3 regions of the Peribacillus sp. NPDC055009 genome follow, and region 3 is predicted to be linked to each of the others. Evidence: riboswitches for the same ligand, from Rfam matches in the RefSeq annotation. Region 3 holds a riboswitch; each other region holds the start of a gene.

Region 1 (5,934 bases), on a different contig from region 3:
AACAATGGTATGGGGTTCCTTACTTTTTAACCCTCACCACTTCCTTGTATAAAAAAAGGAATATATAGTTCCGGTAAAAAACACTCAATTACCTCATGCCCAATTATACTGACACAGTTAAAGCACTATCATTTTTCATTATATGAATAGTAAATGTACGGTCGGCCTATAACTGGCTCGATTGATAAATCATCATGTGGTTTATAAGAAATCATTAGATTCTACCGCGTTTCACTACCTTCTAAAGCCCATGTCTGGACTGTCATGAACCGGTTCCAATCGTTGGGGCAAAGCGTGTAGGAGCCCATTACGTCAAAAATGGCCAAGCCATTTTTTCGGAAATCCATTTCGATTGACATTATTACTTGCATGCCCTGTATGCAAACATACTAAATGATCCAGCTTTCTAGTGGTACGGCCTACCTCCATATATAATCGGCTGTTATAAGATAATGATATATCCCTCCCAATACGAAGGTACGAGTTTATTTGCCCCTCAACCGGTAATCTTCATATCATCCCTTTTAGTCATTCATTTTTTCGAGACCCTACCGAAGGTCAATAGACAGTTTTCCGATTCATCCTATAGATGAATCGAGGCTTCTTCAGCCTTGGTTCCCTTACAAGATGGCTCAAGCACCTTTTGTATCAATTCTTCCCGCTTTAGGCATTTTACCTTCATTCAATTAGAAATGAATAACCCTCGATTTGTCGTTTAATTATCCGTATAGATAGAAAGAAGGACTCATGCTATAATTTAGTGCGTTAAAAATGAAATTAACACACACATATATAAAAAAGAAAGAAGGAGTGTTTCTTTGAATACATCTGCATACAAACAGGAATGGTTCGGCAACGTTAGAGGAGATGTCCTATCGGGAATTGTCGTTGCCCTGGCATTGATTCCGGAGGCGATTGCCTTTTCGATCATTGCTGGCGTTGACCCAATGGTTGGTCTATATGCCTCATTCTGCATTGCCATTGTCATCTCTTTCGTCGGCGGGAGGCCGGGAATGATATCGGCTGCCACTGGCGCAATGGCACTCGTCATGGTCGACCTTGTTAAAGATCATGGCTTGAACTATTTACTTGCTGCAACAATATTGACTGGTTTGCTGCAAATTTTACTAGGGGTCTTAAAAATCGGGAAATTAATGAAGTTTATCCCGAAACCGGTCATGACTGGTTTTGTGAATTCTTTAGCCATCTTGATTTTCACGGCACAGCTTACCCATTTCGTGGGCGAAACGTGGATTATGTATGTCATGACAGCCGTTTCATTAGCAATCATTTATCTTTTTCCGCTGGTCACGAAAGTCATACCTTCACCACTTGTCGCCATCATATTCATGACGGTCGTTGCAGTTACCACAGGGGCTACGGTGCGGACAGTTGGGGATATGGGGCAATTGACCGAAGCGCTCCCGATGTTCATGCTTCCAGACATCCCTTTGACCTTCGAAACTTTGGCGATCATTTTCCCTTATTCCATTGCCCTTGCGTTTGTTGGGCTGCTTGAATCGTTATTGACAGCTCAAATTGTCGATGAGATGACTGACACGGATAGTAATAAAAATAGGGAAGCCAAAGGCCAGGGGATTTCGAATATAATCGCCGGATGTTTTGGAGGCATGGCAGGATGTGCGATGATTGGCCAATCCGGTATCAACATTAAATCAGGTGGAAGGGGCCGGCTCTCGACATTTGTAGCGGGAGCATTCCTTATGATATTAATCGTGGTATTGAATGATGTCCTTATTAAAATACCGATGGCTGCACTTGTCGCGGTCATGATCATGGTTTCAATCGGGACATTTGACTGGTCTTCCCTAAAGAGGCTCACTAAAACTCCTAAGTCGGATGCAGCCGTGATGATCGTGACGGTCCTTATTGTTCTTTATACACATGACTTATCAAAAGGCGTATTTGCCGGAGTGCTTTTGAGCATGATTTTCTTCTCGGCTAAAATTTCTAAAGTGGCAGCAGAGAAAACGGAAGATATCCAGGCTAAGAAAATCACTTATCGTATCAGCGGACAAATATTTTTTGCTTCTGTCCAGGACTTTGTTTCGAAGTTTGACTTCAAGGAAAAAGCCGATGCAATCGTCATCGACTTCTCCCATTCCAAGATCTGGGATGCTTCAGCAGTCGGTGCTGTTGATACGGTTATCCTTAAATATCAGCTTCTGGGAATACCTGTCCAAGTCCAAGGGCTCGATGAAGAAAGTTCGTCATTGCTTGAAAAACTCGCCACCTCAGAAAGTAAAATATCTTGAAGAAGTAACATTCTGCTGAATAGAAACTTTTCAAACCGACAAAATAGATAACATGAATCAATTCCTTTTGAAAGGAGCGAAAAGCATGACACCCGAGCAGGATTATACAGCAGCAAATCTGTCACCGGTTTTATTGAATGAACTGAAAAGCTTTGAAAGCAAACTAGGCGAGGAAGCCAATAAAGAATTGATTGTCATCGCCTATGAAAAAGAAAAGGAAGCCTTGAATTAAGAAAAAAGACTCAAACATCCTTAATGGATGGTTGAGTCTTTTTTTGCATGTACAATAAATGGATGCCCAAATAATGAGCATCCCTTTTCCTTTATTACTTGCTGAATACGTCCGTTAAGACCGGAACGATTTGTTTTTTACGCGATACAACGCCTTCTAAGACGGCGATGTTGTTGTTTAATGAAACGTCGTATGCTTTTTCCACTGCATAAGCCGCTTTACCAAGAGCCAAGGCAACAGAATCATTAGTCAAGATATCCGTTACGACGAATAGGAATAAGTCCAATTCCTTGACAGCGATTACCGCTTCAATCGCCGCTTCCAATTCAGCTTGCTTAGCAAGGACTTCGTTTGGATCCACAGCATTTACTTGTGCAATCTCCACTTTAGCCAATCCCATGGAAAATTCCTTTGCATCAAGTGTGATGAGCTGGGCGATCGTTTTGTCGCTCAAGTCAGCTCCCGCCTTCAACATTTCCAAGCCATATGTTTCAGCGTCGACTCCCGCAATGGCAGCCAATTCCATAGCTGCTGCAACGTCTTGCTCCGTGCATGTAGGTGATTTGAACAATAAAGAATCGGAAATGATGGCAGACAGCATAAGACCTGCGATTGCTTTAGGAACTTCAATGCCGTTTTCTTTATAAATTTTATTTAAAATGGTTGCCGTACAGCCAACTGGTTCCGCACGGTAATATAAAGGATCGCTCGTTTCGAAGTTAGCGATACGGTGGTGGTCGATAACTTCCAACACACGGACTTGGTCAATATCTTCAGCACTTTGCTGGCGTTCGTTATGATCGACCAAGATTACGCCATCAGCTTCCCCTGCAACTTTTTCCACAAGACGGGGAGCATCGAATTTGAATTGGTCCAATGCATATTGAGTTTCACCATTCACTTCACCCAGACGAACTGGTTCAGCGTTGATACCTAACTGCTTTTTCAGATCTGCATAAGCGATTGCTGAACAGATTGTGTCTGTATCCGGGTTTTTATGTCCAAAAACTAATACTTTTTCCAAGATTTTATCCCCTTTTTCATAAATATTTTTCCGCGAATCCCCTCACCGCAATAAGGGAGAGCCACCTTTACTAGACACTTTATTTTAACACAAAATCCCGTAAAATCAGCGCTTGAATTATCCATTCCCCAATAAAATCTTTCATTCCTTCACCCTCTGCCATCACTTTGTCAATAGATAAGGGTTGGTTTTTTTCAAATATATTAGTTGAATTATCATCGTATATGGCTTACGATAATATAAGCAGAAATACTAGATATTGATTACATAATCTATACCAATAACTATATATAGAATTTTTATAATCCAAGGTGCCAGTGATGGCTGAAAAGGGAATCCGGTGTAAACCCGGAACTGTCCCCGCAACTGTAAATGTGACGAAATGAGAAACCCACTGTATAGCTCTCTATACGGGAAGGACTCAAAGTAGGATGATCATGAGTCAGGAGACCTGCCTTGAATTTTTGACGTTTCTTATTCTTCGGGGATTGAGATGATGAAACGATAGTATAACGGCTATTTTTTCATGGCTCTTTTATTCTATCGTTTGATCCGCTCAATTCTTTGGGCGGTTTTTTTATTTTAGCGGAAGTTAACAAGGAGGATTATTAATGACTCAAACATATAACTCTACCATAAGTGAAAATGAAACAGAAAAGAAATCCATCCAGCTTGAGATGTTATCGAAGGAATTCGAAGGCCGTCTCGATATGGAAAAGTTCAAAAAGCGTTTTACAAAATGGCTTGATCGCAAAAGTGACTCAACCGAAGAACAGGCATCAAAAAAACTGATTCAGCTCGCTCTTGAGGGTGTGGATATCGATGCTCCGGATTGGACATTCGTTGCTGCAGCAGAACTGTTGAATACAATGTATAGGGATGCACAAGCCAATCGAGGTTATGCAGGCAAGAGTTATGGCCCATTCTATGAGCTGATCACAGAACTCTCCCAGCTTTCGGAAGGTCAGCGTTATCCAATTTACAAGCCAGAACTGCTATCTTCATATACAAAAGCGGAAATTGAGGAATTGGGCTCGGTGATCGACCCGGAAAAAGATAAATTATTCTCATACATAGGCATCTACTTATTGAACGACCGCTATCTGGCCCGCCCAAAAAAGGACAAGGTCTACGAACTGCCGCAAGAACGTTTCATGATCATCGCGATGGAAATCATGCGAATGGAAAAAACGGAGCACCGCCTGCAACTTATAAAAGAAGCATACTGGGCCATGTCCAACCTTTATATGACCGTTGCGACTCCTACACTCTCCAATGCTGGGAAAACACATGGACAGTTAAGCTCTTGCTTTATCGACGCGATTGAAGATTCCATTGATGGCATCTATCTATCAAACTACGATGCAGCAAAAGTATCTAAATTCGGCGGCGGTGTCGGCCTTTACGTTGGTAAGGTTCGCTCGCTTGGTTCTGATATCCGGGGTTTCTCTGGAAATAGTTCCGGCACGACTCCCTGGATTCGACTATTCAACCAGACAGCTGTAAGTGTCGATCAATTGGGGCAACGTAAAGGTGCCATCGCGATTTACTTGGATGCCTGGCATAAAGATATCATGAGCTTCCTCGATTTGAAGACACAAAACGGGGATGACAGATTAAAAGCCCATGATATATTTACAGGCGTTTGCATACCGGATTTATTCATGGAGGCTGTACGCGACAGAAAAGAATGGTATCTTTTCGATCCGCATACCGTTAAGCAAACCCTTGGATTTTCACTTGAAGATCTTTATGACGAGAAGAAAGGCGAAGGAAGCTTCAGGAAACATTATGCACTTGCTGTCGAGGCCGCAGAAAATGGCACGCTTCCAAACTACAGCTTTGAAAAAATCAATGCGATGGACATCATGAAAAGCATCATGATTTCTCAATTAGAAGAAGGCGTACCGTATATGTTCTACCGCGATGAAGTGAATCGGAAGAATCCCAATAAACATAAAGGTATGATTTATTGTTCCAACCTTTGTACGGAGATTGCCCAAAACCTAAGCCCTTCGACGATCACGGATGAATATGAAACAGAAGATGGAGATGTTGTTGTGGTTCGTAAAAGCGGCGATTTCGTTGTCTGCAACCTTTCATCCATTAACTTGCCACGGGCGGTGGGCAGCGATGTTTTGGAAAGATTGATTCCCATTCAGATCCGTATGCTGGACAATGTCATTGATGTGAATAATCTTCCTGTCAAACAAGCATCCATCTCGAACAAACGTTACCGGGCAATTGGTTTAGGAACGTTTGGATGGCATCATTTACTTGCCACACAGAATATTTATTGGGAATCCGATGAGGCTGTTCAATATGCCGATGCTTTATACGAAAAGATCGCTTACTTAACAATCAAGGCATCCAACGAATTGGCCAAGGAAAAAGGATCATAC
Region 2 (5,934 bases), on a different contig from region 3:
CCGCTTGGTCGGTTCAAAACTTCTCGGGATAGAGTCCTTCCGCTACTGTCCGTAAGGCTAGTGGTGCACGAATCCCTTCCGCGCCCGCTGAAAGAGGAAGCACGATGATTGCTTTATTTCGAATGGCCGGTACATCCGCCAGTTCACTTTTATTTAATAAGAATGCTTCTTTTTGCTTTATGGGGATATCTCCGTAATCAATGATGGCAATGACATCCGGATTCCGATCGACGACTTCTTCCCAACTGACCTCAGGCCACCCCCCTTCCGTATCACCAAAAATGTTCTGGCCGCCAGCCATGGAAATGATTCCTGTCATGTAATTATTTTTCGCTGCCGTTCTCGGGACTTCTTCACCGCCGTCATATACGAAAACGTTTTTGGGCTTGCCTGCACTTTCGATTTTTGCTGTAGTTTCTTTTAATTCGCGTTGCATCTCTTTGATGACTTCCGCTGCTTTTTCTTCTACATGAAAGATGCGTCCAATATTCTCAATATCTTTATACACATCTTCTATTGTCGGTGTTGACATATTGGAAGACTCTTGGATATATGTATTGATTCCGGCTTCTTTTAGCTCTTGGACGGTTCCTAACGTTTGTTCCGTAAAGGCGCTTTTCCAGCCTGCATATGCAAAATCCGGCTCAGCTTCAAAGAAAACTTCTTTTGATGGGTATTCCTTGGAAAGCACAGGCACTGTTTCATAGGCATCTTTATACTTTGGCAAAATTTCGTCATCCAAATAAGCCGTACCTGCCATTGAATCCTGCAACCCCAATGCAAGCATGATTTCCGTCGCATGCTGGTTTAGCGAAACCGCACGTTTTGGTGCCTCTGCATAGGTGAATTCATGATCCAGATTAGTGATGACCACTTTTTCTTTTCCACCTTTTTCGCTCTGTTTGCCTCCGTCCTTTGAAGCTTCCTCGGAGTTATTGCAAGCGCCCAATATCATCATTGCCAATAAACTGATGCTTAACAAAATCTTTCGGTAAACAGTCATATACTTTCCCCTCATATCCATTGTTTTTTTATATATGTGCTAAAAAGGTGATATGCGTCTTTTGCGTGATGGGGTGTATGCCGATTTCCGTTTCCACCCCGAACACCTTCCTTATCATTTTTGTCGTCAATACAGCTTCTGGTGTTCCGGATGTGATCACTTTGCCATTTTGGATGACATATATATGATCACAATACATGGCTGCCAAGTTTATATCATGCAGAGCCGTCAAGACGGTAACGTCCAGCTTTTTTACAAGGTCCAGCAATTGGAGCTGATGCCTGATGTCTAAATGATTCGTTGGTTCATCCAGGATGATGATATTCGCTTCCTGGGCAAGGGCACGGGCTATGAGGACACGTTGTTTCTCACCACCCGATAAGCTCATGAAACTCCTGTCTTCAAATCCACTCATTTCAACGCGAGCTAATGCTTGATTGACGATTCCTCTATCTTTCTCCGTATCTCCCTGAAATAACCGCTTATGAGGATGCCGTCCCATCCAAACCATCTCTTGTACACTAAAGTCGAAGGTCAGGGATGTTTCCTGACTGACAACCGCCATTTCCCTGGCTGTTTGTTTCTGTGAAAGCCGGTAAAGGTCACGGCCGTCCAGGTGAACAGCTCCCGTATGAGGCTTCAAGATCCGAGAAGCATTTTTTAATAAAGTGGATTTCCCACTCCCATTCGGACCGATCAGCCCAACGAACTGCCCAGTTTTTATTTGCAGTGATATATCCTCAATGATAGGAGTGTCCAGAATTGAATAGGATACTTCTTCAATAGCTAATCTCACTTGCCCCCACCTCCAAATGAATATGAACTTCGCCGCAAAAGCCAAATGAAGAATGGTCCTCCGCAAAGTGCGGTGACAACGCCAATCGGAAGTTCTTGAGGTGCCAGGACCAGCCGGGCACAAACATCTGACCAAATGACGAGGATCATGCCAATCAATATGCTGCATGAAAGAACACGTTTATGGTCTGTCCCGACCAATAGCCGGGCTAAATGCGGTACGACCAGACCGATGAACCCAATCGAACCGCTTACAGCCACAACTGTTCCCGTAACAAGGGATGTAATGATGATCAGAACTTTACGGAAGGCTTCCATATTGACTCCGAGCGTCGCGGCTACTTCTTCGCCCATCAATAAGATATTGAGGGAGCGGGATTGTACGATAAGGAACAAGGAAACCACAAGCACCACAACCGCTGGAATCGGTATGTATTCCCATTTTGCCCCCGCTAAGCTGCCCATCATCCAAAACATCGCTTCACGGATGCCGGAATCTTTTGGTGCAAGAGTGACAATGAAATTAGTGACGGCAGACATGATCATCGAAATGGCTACACCCGCCAATAACAGCCTTGTCGTTTGAATTCTCCCTCCCACTTGAGCCAATAAATACACGGAAAGCATCGCAGCCATGGCCCCCAGGAAGGCACCGAATGATAACGCATATTGACCGAATATAGGAAGCGCCCCAAAAAGAATGACAAGGGTTGCAGCAACAGAAGAACCAGATGAAATGCCCAGAATATACGGATCTGCAAGTGAATTGCGCACCAAGGCCTGGATGACGACACCCACTACGGATAATCCCGCACCTACCACCGCACCGAGCAATACACGGGGCAGGCGGATATCCCAAATGATCCGCTCTTGTGCGATACTCCAATTCACCTCCAGAAAACCACCGATAAAAGGCAGATGCCCTAAGGCGATCTTCCAAACCGTTATTGCTGACATCTTAACTGGCCCAAGGGTAACAGCGAATGTAACTGATAATAAAAGGATGCACAGCAAGAAAAATAGCAGAAAACGAAACCTGCGCTTGGCATTTCTCTCAAAATGAGGTTCTTCAAGCACATCCCCTCTCTCTTTCAATGAACTTCTAATCAATGACTCTTCCAATGATGAAATCCTCCTTCAAAAAAAACACAAAAAAACCCCAATCCTTTTAACAAAGAATGGAGTTACGAGTATAGGCCAAAAAATACGGAAGGACCTAAGTCCGCCTTTTCTTACTCTCGAACACCTCTCCTCTCAGCGAAGGAAAAATTGGTGATGCTCACTAGGTAGGTCTCCTGGCTTCCATATCAACATTTCCTTTCGTCTTCCCTGACTGACGGTCAAGTGACATCCTGAAAGAAAACTCCTTGGTTACAGTGGCGCGACCACTCGGGATTTGCACCCGATTCCCTGTTACCCTTTGTTCACACAAAGGCACCCAGCGGCAAATATATGAACTTCGCAAAATTTTCCAAACAATTAAATACAACGTTAGTATAGTATACTCCCAATCTTTTCACAATTAAAAAAATGGGATGCGGTCTATTATATAGAAGAAAATGGATTTAAAGGTTCTTTCTATAATGGTAGAATGTTAGCTTTTGACCCGTATCCACACTAAACTCCTCATCAATCGAAATCCGTTCAAAACCGTTTTTCACTAAAACCTTTTGGGAAGCGATATTGTCGCTTGTAGTTTTGGCATGTATTTGAGTCACATTCAATTCCGGCGCCAGATTAACCAAAAGCTTTAGAGCTTCATTCGCAAACCCTTTTTGCGTAAACGCTTCACCGATTCTATAACCGACATGAGCCGTACCATTAACGGGGTCGATATCCACAAGATTAATCCTGCCGACGATTATGCCTGAACCATCCTTAATCAAATAACAAGAAGAGATAGCATCTTCTTGTTCTTTTAATAATTCCTTATGCCTGATTCCAAACGATCCAAAGCTATAATAATCATCTCCCCGGCCTGGGACCGTTTGCTCGAAAAACCTTCTATTATTGCATTCAAATGCAAATAACGCTTGTGCATCCCGTTCATTAAGCCTGTCAATGTATATATCCATTATTCTTCCACCCTTTCAAAAAAACGCTCCTAATCTATCATTCAAGAAAACAAAGGGCTTATCCTTCCTGATAAATAGATAGATGAAGATTTGTACCCTGGCTTGATCCAGCTTCCCTTTATTGTTCCCTCAAATCCAGTTCCTGAATAAAGATAAATACATGAATTACTACAAAAGTCAAAAATAAATTATTTTTTTCTGGTAAAAAATCAGCGGATGATGTATCATAGGCTTCAGATATTCATTATTCTCATTTGGTTAATCGGAATTAGGAGGAATATATATGATTGGTTATGTGTTTTTAAATCTTGCCATAATGCTCGTTCTTTTAGGCGTTTTATTTTACATGAATAAGAAGCATATTTCCTTTACAAAAAGGGTCTTTACTGGACTTGGTTTAGGAATTGTATTCGGACTTCTTTTGCAGTATTTCTATGAACCTCAGTCAGATGCGATCGTTAAATCGGTCGATTGGTTTAACATTGTAGGTTCCGGCTATGTCAAGTTCCTGCAAATGATCGTCATGCCGCTTGTCTTCATTTCAATCTTATCCGCATTCACAAGATTGAAACTGACTAGCAATATTGGAAAGATCAGTGTCCTGATCATCGGAATCCTGCTTGGAACGACTGCGATTGCAGCTGCTGTCGGGATCACCTCGGCAACTGTATTCGATTTGGAAGCCGTTCAAATTGAGCAAGGGGAAGCGGAGTTAAGCCGCGGGGATCAAATATCGGAAACATACGGTACGATTCAGGATAAAACGATGCCGCAGCAAATTCTTGAATTGATTCCGTCCAATCCGTTCCTTGATTTAACGGGTGCACGTCCGACATCAACCATTTCCGTTGTAATTTTTGCTGCATTTCTTGGGATTGCCTATTTAGGAGTCAAAAGGAAACAGCCTGAACATGCTGAATTTTTTGCTAAAATAGTAGATACATTGCACAGCATCATCATGCGCGTAGTAACATTGATCCTGCGTTTAACACCTTACGGGATCTTGGCGATCATGACGAAGACGGTAGCTACGAGCGATTTGGATGCCATCCTGAAATTAGGAAAATTCGTAGGTGCCTCTTATGTCGCCCTGATTGTCATGTTCCTTATCCATTTGCTATTGCTGATGCTTGCAGGATTGAATCCAATCGTATATTTGAGAAAAGCTTTCCCAGTATTATCGTTTGCCTTCACTTCAAGAACAAGTGCTGGCGCTCTGCCATTGAACATCCAAACACAGAAACAACTAGGGGTGTCCGAAGGTATTGCCAACTTTGCCGGATCCTTCGGCTTGTCGATCGGTCAAAACGGCTGTGCCGGAATCTATCCGGCCATGTTAGCGGTCATGATCGCTCCAACGGTTGGGATCAACCCGCTAGATCCTTCCTTTATAGCCATGTTGATTGCCATCGTAGCCATTAGTTCTTTCGGGGTTGCAGGTGTAGGCGGAGGCGCAACATTCGCTGCCATCCTTGTATTATCTGCAATGAACCTGCCAATCGCCTTGGCCGGCCTGTTGATTTCCGTCGAGCCATTGATCGATATGGGGAGAACGGCTGTGAATGTCAGCGGAAGCATGACTTCCGGTATTCTGACTAGTAAAATAACGGGCGACCTGGATAAGGAACAGTTCAGTGAAGAATCATCTTTGAAAATCGAAGCTGAAATGTAAAATAAAAAAGCATCGGACTTCCATTGGAGGTTCGATGCTTTTTTACATATGGTTACTTTTTAATTTGCCTCGCTGTGTAATGATTGGCCTGAATAGCCGATAGTGCTTGGAACATATACTGGACAGCTGCATATACCCCGCATGCAAGGAGTATTCCAGCGAGTACATCCAATACAGCATGCTGTTTCGTAAATAGCGTCGAGAGGATGATCAGTGTTCCGAATGCAGTGACACTGGCATACTCCCATTTGTGCTCTTCTTTCCGCTTATGGGCAACGATCATCATGATGAATGTAGTCAGTACATGTATGCTAGGAAGACAGTTGACAGGTTGATCATGACTATAGACGAATCGCATTAAATGGGCAAATATATCGTTACCCACCACT
Region 3 (5,934 bases):
ATCCAAAATACTTTGCCAAAATGAATTCTCGATCATGATATTGCTCTTGATAGCCTTTCAGCATATCCTCCATTCTTTCCATCAACACCCCAGTGAAGAGGAAATATGGCAGCATCACTATTTTTTTTGCCCCTAATCGTATGCATCGTTCAATACCTTCATCAACGTGAGGGTCCGTTACACCCATGAAGGCTGTTTCGACCCATTTAACGCTTAATTTTTCCCATAATAATCGTGAAATTTTATATATATCACTATTGGCATCAGCATCACTGCCACCTCGGCCAATTAGCAATATCGCTGTCTCAGAATGTTCAGAGGTCGTATCGAATCCCGCTTCCTCAAGACGGTCTGTCAGGATCGTCAATACATCATGGTGGACCCCGATCGTTTGGCCATATGTGAATTTCACTTCTGGATACTTGGTTTTCCCATCCTCTATTTCAGCTGGGATATGTAATTTCGAATGTCCTGCATGCAACAAAATGATCGGTATGACGATAACTTCAGTAGCCCCTCGTTTTACACAATTATCAATTCCTTCGGATATATTCGGTGCCGCAAATTCCAAGAAGCACGTTTCCACCATGAAACGCTCGTCCATTGCCGGAATCATATTCTTAATAAAATGACGGACTTCTTCATTTCCCGAAGCCAACCGGCTTCCGTGTCCTACGAACAAAACTGCTTTCATTTACTTTCCTCCTCTAGATTAGTCTTCACAAGGCGCAGGCTCTATGTTTATTTTGGGAGCGATGTCCTGATAAGAAAAATTCTGTATCTTTTTCGAACGTTTGAAGTATTTAAAAAGCCGCTCATTTGGATGGGCATTTTGCTTATACTCCCCGACAATGTCCGTAATCAGTTCAACAAGCTGTTCCGGTTCAATGCCTTCCGCCACCGGCTGACCCGGATGGGCTGTTCTTCCAACCGGTTTAGCTCCAAGAAATAAGTCGAACTTCCCTTTTCGGAAGACAATCCCGATATCATCCATCACAGCACTATAACAAGCCATCCCACACCCATTAAAACCGATGTTCAGTTCCTTGGGCATTTTCATTCCGCCAAGCACCCGGTGTATTTCGTCCGCATAAGGAATGGATTCCGCTTTTTCACCATCACAGAAATCACAGGCTTTTAATGTCAGTACATCTCCAATCGGCGACAAAAGAAAGTTTGCTGATTGCAATTTCCCCGTTATGACTTCCGGATCCGTTGTCGGAATCTTTAAGACGATTTTATGATTTGGCGTGTATTCCATCGTTCCCTTTTCCCCAACAACTTCCGCAAGTGTCATCATTTGTTTGGGAGTGAATTGTTTATTCGCCACACCTGGACTAACGGCAAGTTCGAATACCGACTCCATTTTTTGCTGAACAATCGGCTGAATGGATTGCTTAACGGTTTGACCCTTGACTCTTGACAGGGCCTCCATTGCCATTTCAAAGGAAGCTGGCTTCTTTTCTGGTGCTTTTGTAAGTAATCCAACTCCTCCAGCGGACTCGGTTAAGGTCTCTTGATCTAATGCCCACGGTTCCGCTTCTTTTTGCAGTCGCTGATGCGGCTTCAATGTTTGCTTTTCCGAATTCAAAGTATATTTTCTCTGATAGCCTCTTGGTGTGATGATTTTGTCATCATATAAAAAGGTGGATGAATTACCGATAATGACGGTGGTCAACATTCCAATATCGTGATTCAACATATCCTGCAAATTGGTTATGACAATATCCTGCCTATCGCGATAAGCACTTTTCACCAACCCGACAGGTGTATCCGGCGAGCGGTAGCGAAGGAGAATTTTCTGTGTTTCAACAATTTGCCGGGTCCGCCTGCCGCTGCGCGGATTATAAAGTGCAATGACAAAGTCTGCCATTGCAGCTGCTTCAACCCTTTTAGCGATCAGTTCCCAAGGAGTTAAATGATCACTGAGGCTGATCGTACACGAATCGTGCATGACTGGTGCCCCGAGTAAAGACGCACATGAGTTGATTGCAGAAATGCCAGGAATGACTTCAATGCCCACTCCAGTTTCTTCTTTCCAGCCTTTCTCAATCAATACTTCATAAACCAACCCTGCCATCCCGTAAACTCCGGCATCCCCACTGGAAATCACCGCCACTTTCTTTCCCAGCTCCGCTTGTTTCACTGCTTCCTGTGCACGTGATACTTCTTCAGTCATCCCCGTACTAATGATCGTTTGATCTGTAAGCAGTCCCTGAATGAGTTCAACATAAGTTTTATAACCAATGATGTAGTCACTTTCTTGAAGGGCTTCGACGGCACGTTTGGTAATGTGTTCAAAATTCCCGGGCCCAAAACCCACGACGAATAATTTACCGTTTGTACTCATTAAGACATCTCCTTTTACGCTTTGTTCTTTGAAATACCCGTATGAGCAGGAAAATCTGGATTAGGGGTCATTTCCCCATCATTGAATTGATAGATCATCTGTGGAACAAATTCACCATCATCGATATTACTGACGATCTGCCGACCGAATTCAGGCGTTTCCACTCGATACCAGTTTCCTTGGGGATAGGCAATCACAACGCAGGCATCCTTACATCTTCCGTTACAGCGTGTCCTGGTTGTATGGATTTTCAAATCAAGTCCCTTTGAAGTAATTTCATCGCGAATCGCTTGGGTTACTTCTTCCCCGCCCTTTTTCATGCAGCTGCTCCCATTACAAATCAACAGATGCGTATTTGTACCCATCAAGTTCCAAGTAGTCATCTTCTTCCTCCTGAGTTCAGGGAAAAGGCAAAATAAAAAACCTTAACATTAGAGTCAAGGTTTTAAAAAAACTATATGAATGAGAAGCCAAAGGCAAACATGCCAAATCCTTCCAAAATCGTCATAGTCCTTCTACCTTTCCCTCCGAAAAGTATCATGCAATTTTAAAAGCAGGTTTCCTGGCTTACGCTTCATTTTACTTTGTCCCTTCCCGGCATCATGCCAGTGGCTATCGACAATTTCATCAGCGTTTACAGTAGCGGGGGCTGCATCGGATTTTCACCGATTTCCCTATTATCCCTTGCTTATTCACACAAGGGCACTTTTAAAATGAAATATTTGGTTTTATTATACATTTCTAACTAACTTAATCTATCATATAACAACTTTATCAAAATTCAATAGTTTATTCCGACTGTTTAGAAAAGTTTAATAGTGTAAAACCAGTTAAAATCCTTTCCTTGCAACAAAATCCGTCCCGAAAAAAAAGATAGTGTAGCTGAAATTATTTCTTTATGGTACACTATACGAGAATTTTCAAAATAATTACATAAGTTTTATGGTGTTGAATTTCTCGGAATTCAACTTAAAAGGGAAGCCGGTGAAAATCCGGAGCGGTCCCGCCACTGTAAAGGGAAGTCCTATTACTTTAACTTTAATCCACTGTCAAATGAGATGGGAAGGATGTAATGGGATGATGAACCAAAGCCAGGAGACCTGCCATGAAACGTGAAACTGTTTCAGCCTACGAGGATGGGCGTGCGGATCAGGCAGAATGGCCCATGATTGCTTCATGCTGCAAAATTCCTGTTCATTACGCACTTCTTTCCTTTGAGAGAAGTGCTTTTTATGTTGGGCGCCGCTTTTCTTCTCAAGATTGATCAGAAAAATTTAAAAGTATTGAAAGGAGAAAGAATGAAAAGAACCAATTGGAAAATTATTTATTTTGTCATCTTATTGCTTTTTATCCCGAACCGGGCAATGGCCATGCATATCATGGAGGGCTTTTTACCCATTGAATGGGCTATATTCTGGTGGGCCGTGACGTTTCCATTTTTAATCTTAGGTTACCGGTCCATTAGGTCCAAAGTTAGGGAAAATCCAGAAACAAAAATGATACTTGGCCTATCGGGCGCATTTGTATTTATTTTATCGGCCCTAAAGATTCCTTCCGTTACGGGAAGTTCTTCACACCCTACCGGAGTTGGTTTGGGTTCCATATTATTCGGACCATTGGCCATGAGTGTCGTTGGCTCCATCGTTCTGTTATTTCAAGCTGTTTTACTGGCTCACGGAGGATTGACGACATTAGGGGCCAATGCATTTTCCATGGCCGTTTGCGGACCGTTCATTGCTTACTTTGTCTTCAAGGGCGCAACTAAATTGGGGTGGTCTTTTTCACTTGCCGTTTTCTTGGCAGCTGCTTTTGGAGATTTAGGAACCTATGTGGTCACTTCCGTTCAACTTGCTCTTGCTTTTCCTTCCGAGGTAGGAGGATTCATGGCCTCTTTCAGTAAATTTGCAGGTATTTTTGCCCTGACCCAAATTCCCTTGGCAATCAGTGAGGGGTTATTGACAGTCGTCGTAATGAATTTCTTGAAAAAATACAATCTAGGTGAATTGAAATTGCTGCGAGTTTTTTCTAAGGAGGCCCGTTAATATGAAAAAAAGTCTACTGCTGCTTTTCCTGGTTGTCATTCTTGCAACCATACCGTTAATCACCCAACAAGGAACGGAATTTGGCGGTGCCGACGGCGAAGCTGAGGAAGCCATCACTAAGATCCATCCGGAATACAAGCCATGGTTCAACAGTATATGGGAGCCGCCAGGTGCAGAAACCGAAAGCTTATTATTTGCGCTTCAAGCTGCAATCGGAGCCGGTTTCATTGGATACTTCATTGGCGTGATGAGACAAAGGAATAAGCAAACCAAACAAGAATTGACAGAAAAATCGAAGCATGTTACTCATTGATAAATATGCCTATTTCAATGGGCTAAAGGATGTTCATCCGTTGGAAAAGATGGTTTTTGCACTTTCCCTTTTGCTGTTTTCGTTAACGGTAAGGGATATGACCGTTTCGCTCATCACTTTTACGGTGATGAGCGCTTTAATCATTTTTGCGGCAAAAATCCCGCTTTCCTATTATCTGAAATTACTTCTATTGCCAGGATTTTTTATACTATCTGGAACAATTACCATCCTTTTTTCTTTCACAAGCGAATTTACTTCGATATCGAATATATGGTGGTCCTGGAAGGTCGGGAACTGGCAAATATTCATCAGCGATGACAGCGTCGGTACAGTGTCCAATTTGATCACTGTTGTATTCGGCAGTATCAGCTGTTTATATTTCCTTACCTTAACTACACCCATTACCGTCATCCTATCCGTGTTGCGAAAACTAAAAGTGCCTTCCTTATTGATTGATTTAATAGAATTGACTTATCGCTTCATCTTTATTTTTTTAGATACAGCTTTGGCCATTCATCAAGCACAAGCTTCACGGCTAGGGTATGTTTCATTAAGGAAAGGCATACAATCTCTCGGATTACTAATCTCGTCTTTATTTTTAGGAGTATTGCAGCGCTCTGGGCAATTGACGATGGCCATGAACGCAAGAGGCTATCAGGAGAACCTTTCCTATCTCGAGGATACTTACACCTATTCCTCACGCAATTGGCTGATCGCGATAGTAATATTAGGAAGCTTAATCTTTATTAATGGATATTTGTAAATTGGAGGCAACCCAACAATGGACGAGCATATTTTTCATATAGAAGGCCTCACCCATCAATTCGCAGATGGAACGTTCGCTTTAAACGATCTGTCGCTAACGATTCAACAGGGTAAAAAGATTGCATTATTAGGCAATAATGGTGCCGGCAAATCGACTTTATTCCTCCATTTAAATGGTCTTTTACAACCTACAGCAGGAACAATCAGATTTAAGGGCAAAAAAATGAAATATGACCGTAAATCATTATTATCATTACGAAAGCAAGTCGGGATCGTTTTTCAAGATCCCGACTCTCAGCTCTTTTCCGCTAATGTACAACAGGATATATCGTTTGGACCGATGAATTTAGGATGGGATAGAATTAAGGTTCAAGAGAAAGTAAATTGGGCAATGGCCCAAACGGAAGTAACGGAACTGAAAGACAAACCTACCCATTTTTTGAGCCTTGGGCAAAAAAAACGTG

Evidence for each region. Region 3 has a riboswitch for cobalamin ahead of ACWF5P_RS17680 ((2Fe-2S) ferredoxin domain-containing protein). Riboswitches for the same ligand answer to the same signal wherever they lie in the genome.
Region 1: another riboswitch for cobalamin. It lies ahead of ACWF5P_RS07300 (ribonucleoside-diphosphate reductase subunit alpha); the one in region 3 lies ahead of ACWF5P_RS17680 ((2Fe-2S) ferredoxin domain-containing protein).
Region 2: another riboswitch for cobalamin. It lies ahead of ACWF5P_RS01445 (iron chelate uptake ABC transporter family permease subunit); the one in region 3 lies ahead of ACWF5P_RS17680 ((2Fe-2S) ferredoxin domain-containing protein).

What each region holds. Positions count from the first base shown of each region.
Region 1 is NZ_JBSGVZ010000003.1:223,304-229,237, forward strand. It holds gene ACWF5P_RS07285 (SulP family inorganic anion transporter) at 819-2,276, shown strand; gene ACWF5P_RS07290 (hypothetical protein) at 2,362-2,508, shown strand; gene ACWF5P_RS07295 (manganese-dependent inorganic pyrophosphatase) at 2,603-3,532, opposite strand; cobalamin riboswitch at 3,825-4,005, shown strand; gene ACWF5P_RS07300 (ribonucleoside-diphosphate reductase subunit alpha) at 4,144-5,934, shown strand, end outside.
Region 2 is NZ_JBSGVZ010000001.1:281,470-287,403, reverse strand. It holds gene ACWF5P_RS01455 (ABC transporter substrate-binding protein) at 14-1,003, opposite strand; gene ACWF5P_RS01450 (heme ABC transporter ATP-binding protein) at 1,032-1,799, opposite strand; gene ACWF5P_RS01445 (iron chelate uptake ABC transporter family permease subunit) at 1,796-2,875, opposite strand; cobalamin riboswitch at 3,067-3,255, opposite strand; gene ACWF5P_RS01440 (GNAT family N-acetyltransferase) at 3,364-3,873, opposite strand; gene ACWF5P_RS01435 (cation:dicarboxylate symporter family transporter) at 4,157-5,545, shown strand; gene ACWF5P_RS01430 (phosphatase PAP2 family protein) at 5,598-5,934, opposite strand, start outside.
Region 3 is NZ_JBSGVZ010000012.1:11,610-17,543, reverse strand. It holds gene ACWF5P_RS17690 (CbiX/SirB N-terminal domain-containing protein) at 1-694, opposite strand, end outside; gene cobJ (precorrin-3B C(17)-methyltransferase) at 713-2,350, opposite strand; gene ACWF5P_RS17680 ((2Fe-2S) ferredoxin domain-containing protein) at 2,365-2,733, opposite strand; cobalamin riboswitch at 2,886-3,075, opposite strand; cobalamin riboswitch at 3,277-3,472, shown strand; gene ACWF5P_RS17675 (hypothetical protein) at 3,456-3,614, shown strand; gene ACWF5P_RS17670 (energy-coupling factor ABC transporter permease) at 3,649-4,392, shown strand; gene ACWF5P_RS17665 (energy-coupling factor ABC transporter substrate-binding protein) at 4,394-4,705, shown strand; gene cbiQ (cobalt ECF transporter T component CbiQ) at 4,692-5,468, shown strand; gene ACWF5P_RS17655 (energy-coupling factor ABC transporter ATP-binding protein) at 5,487-5,934, shown strand, end outside.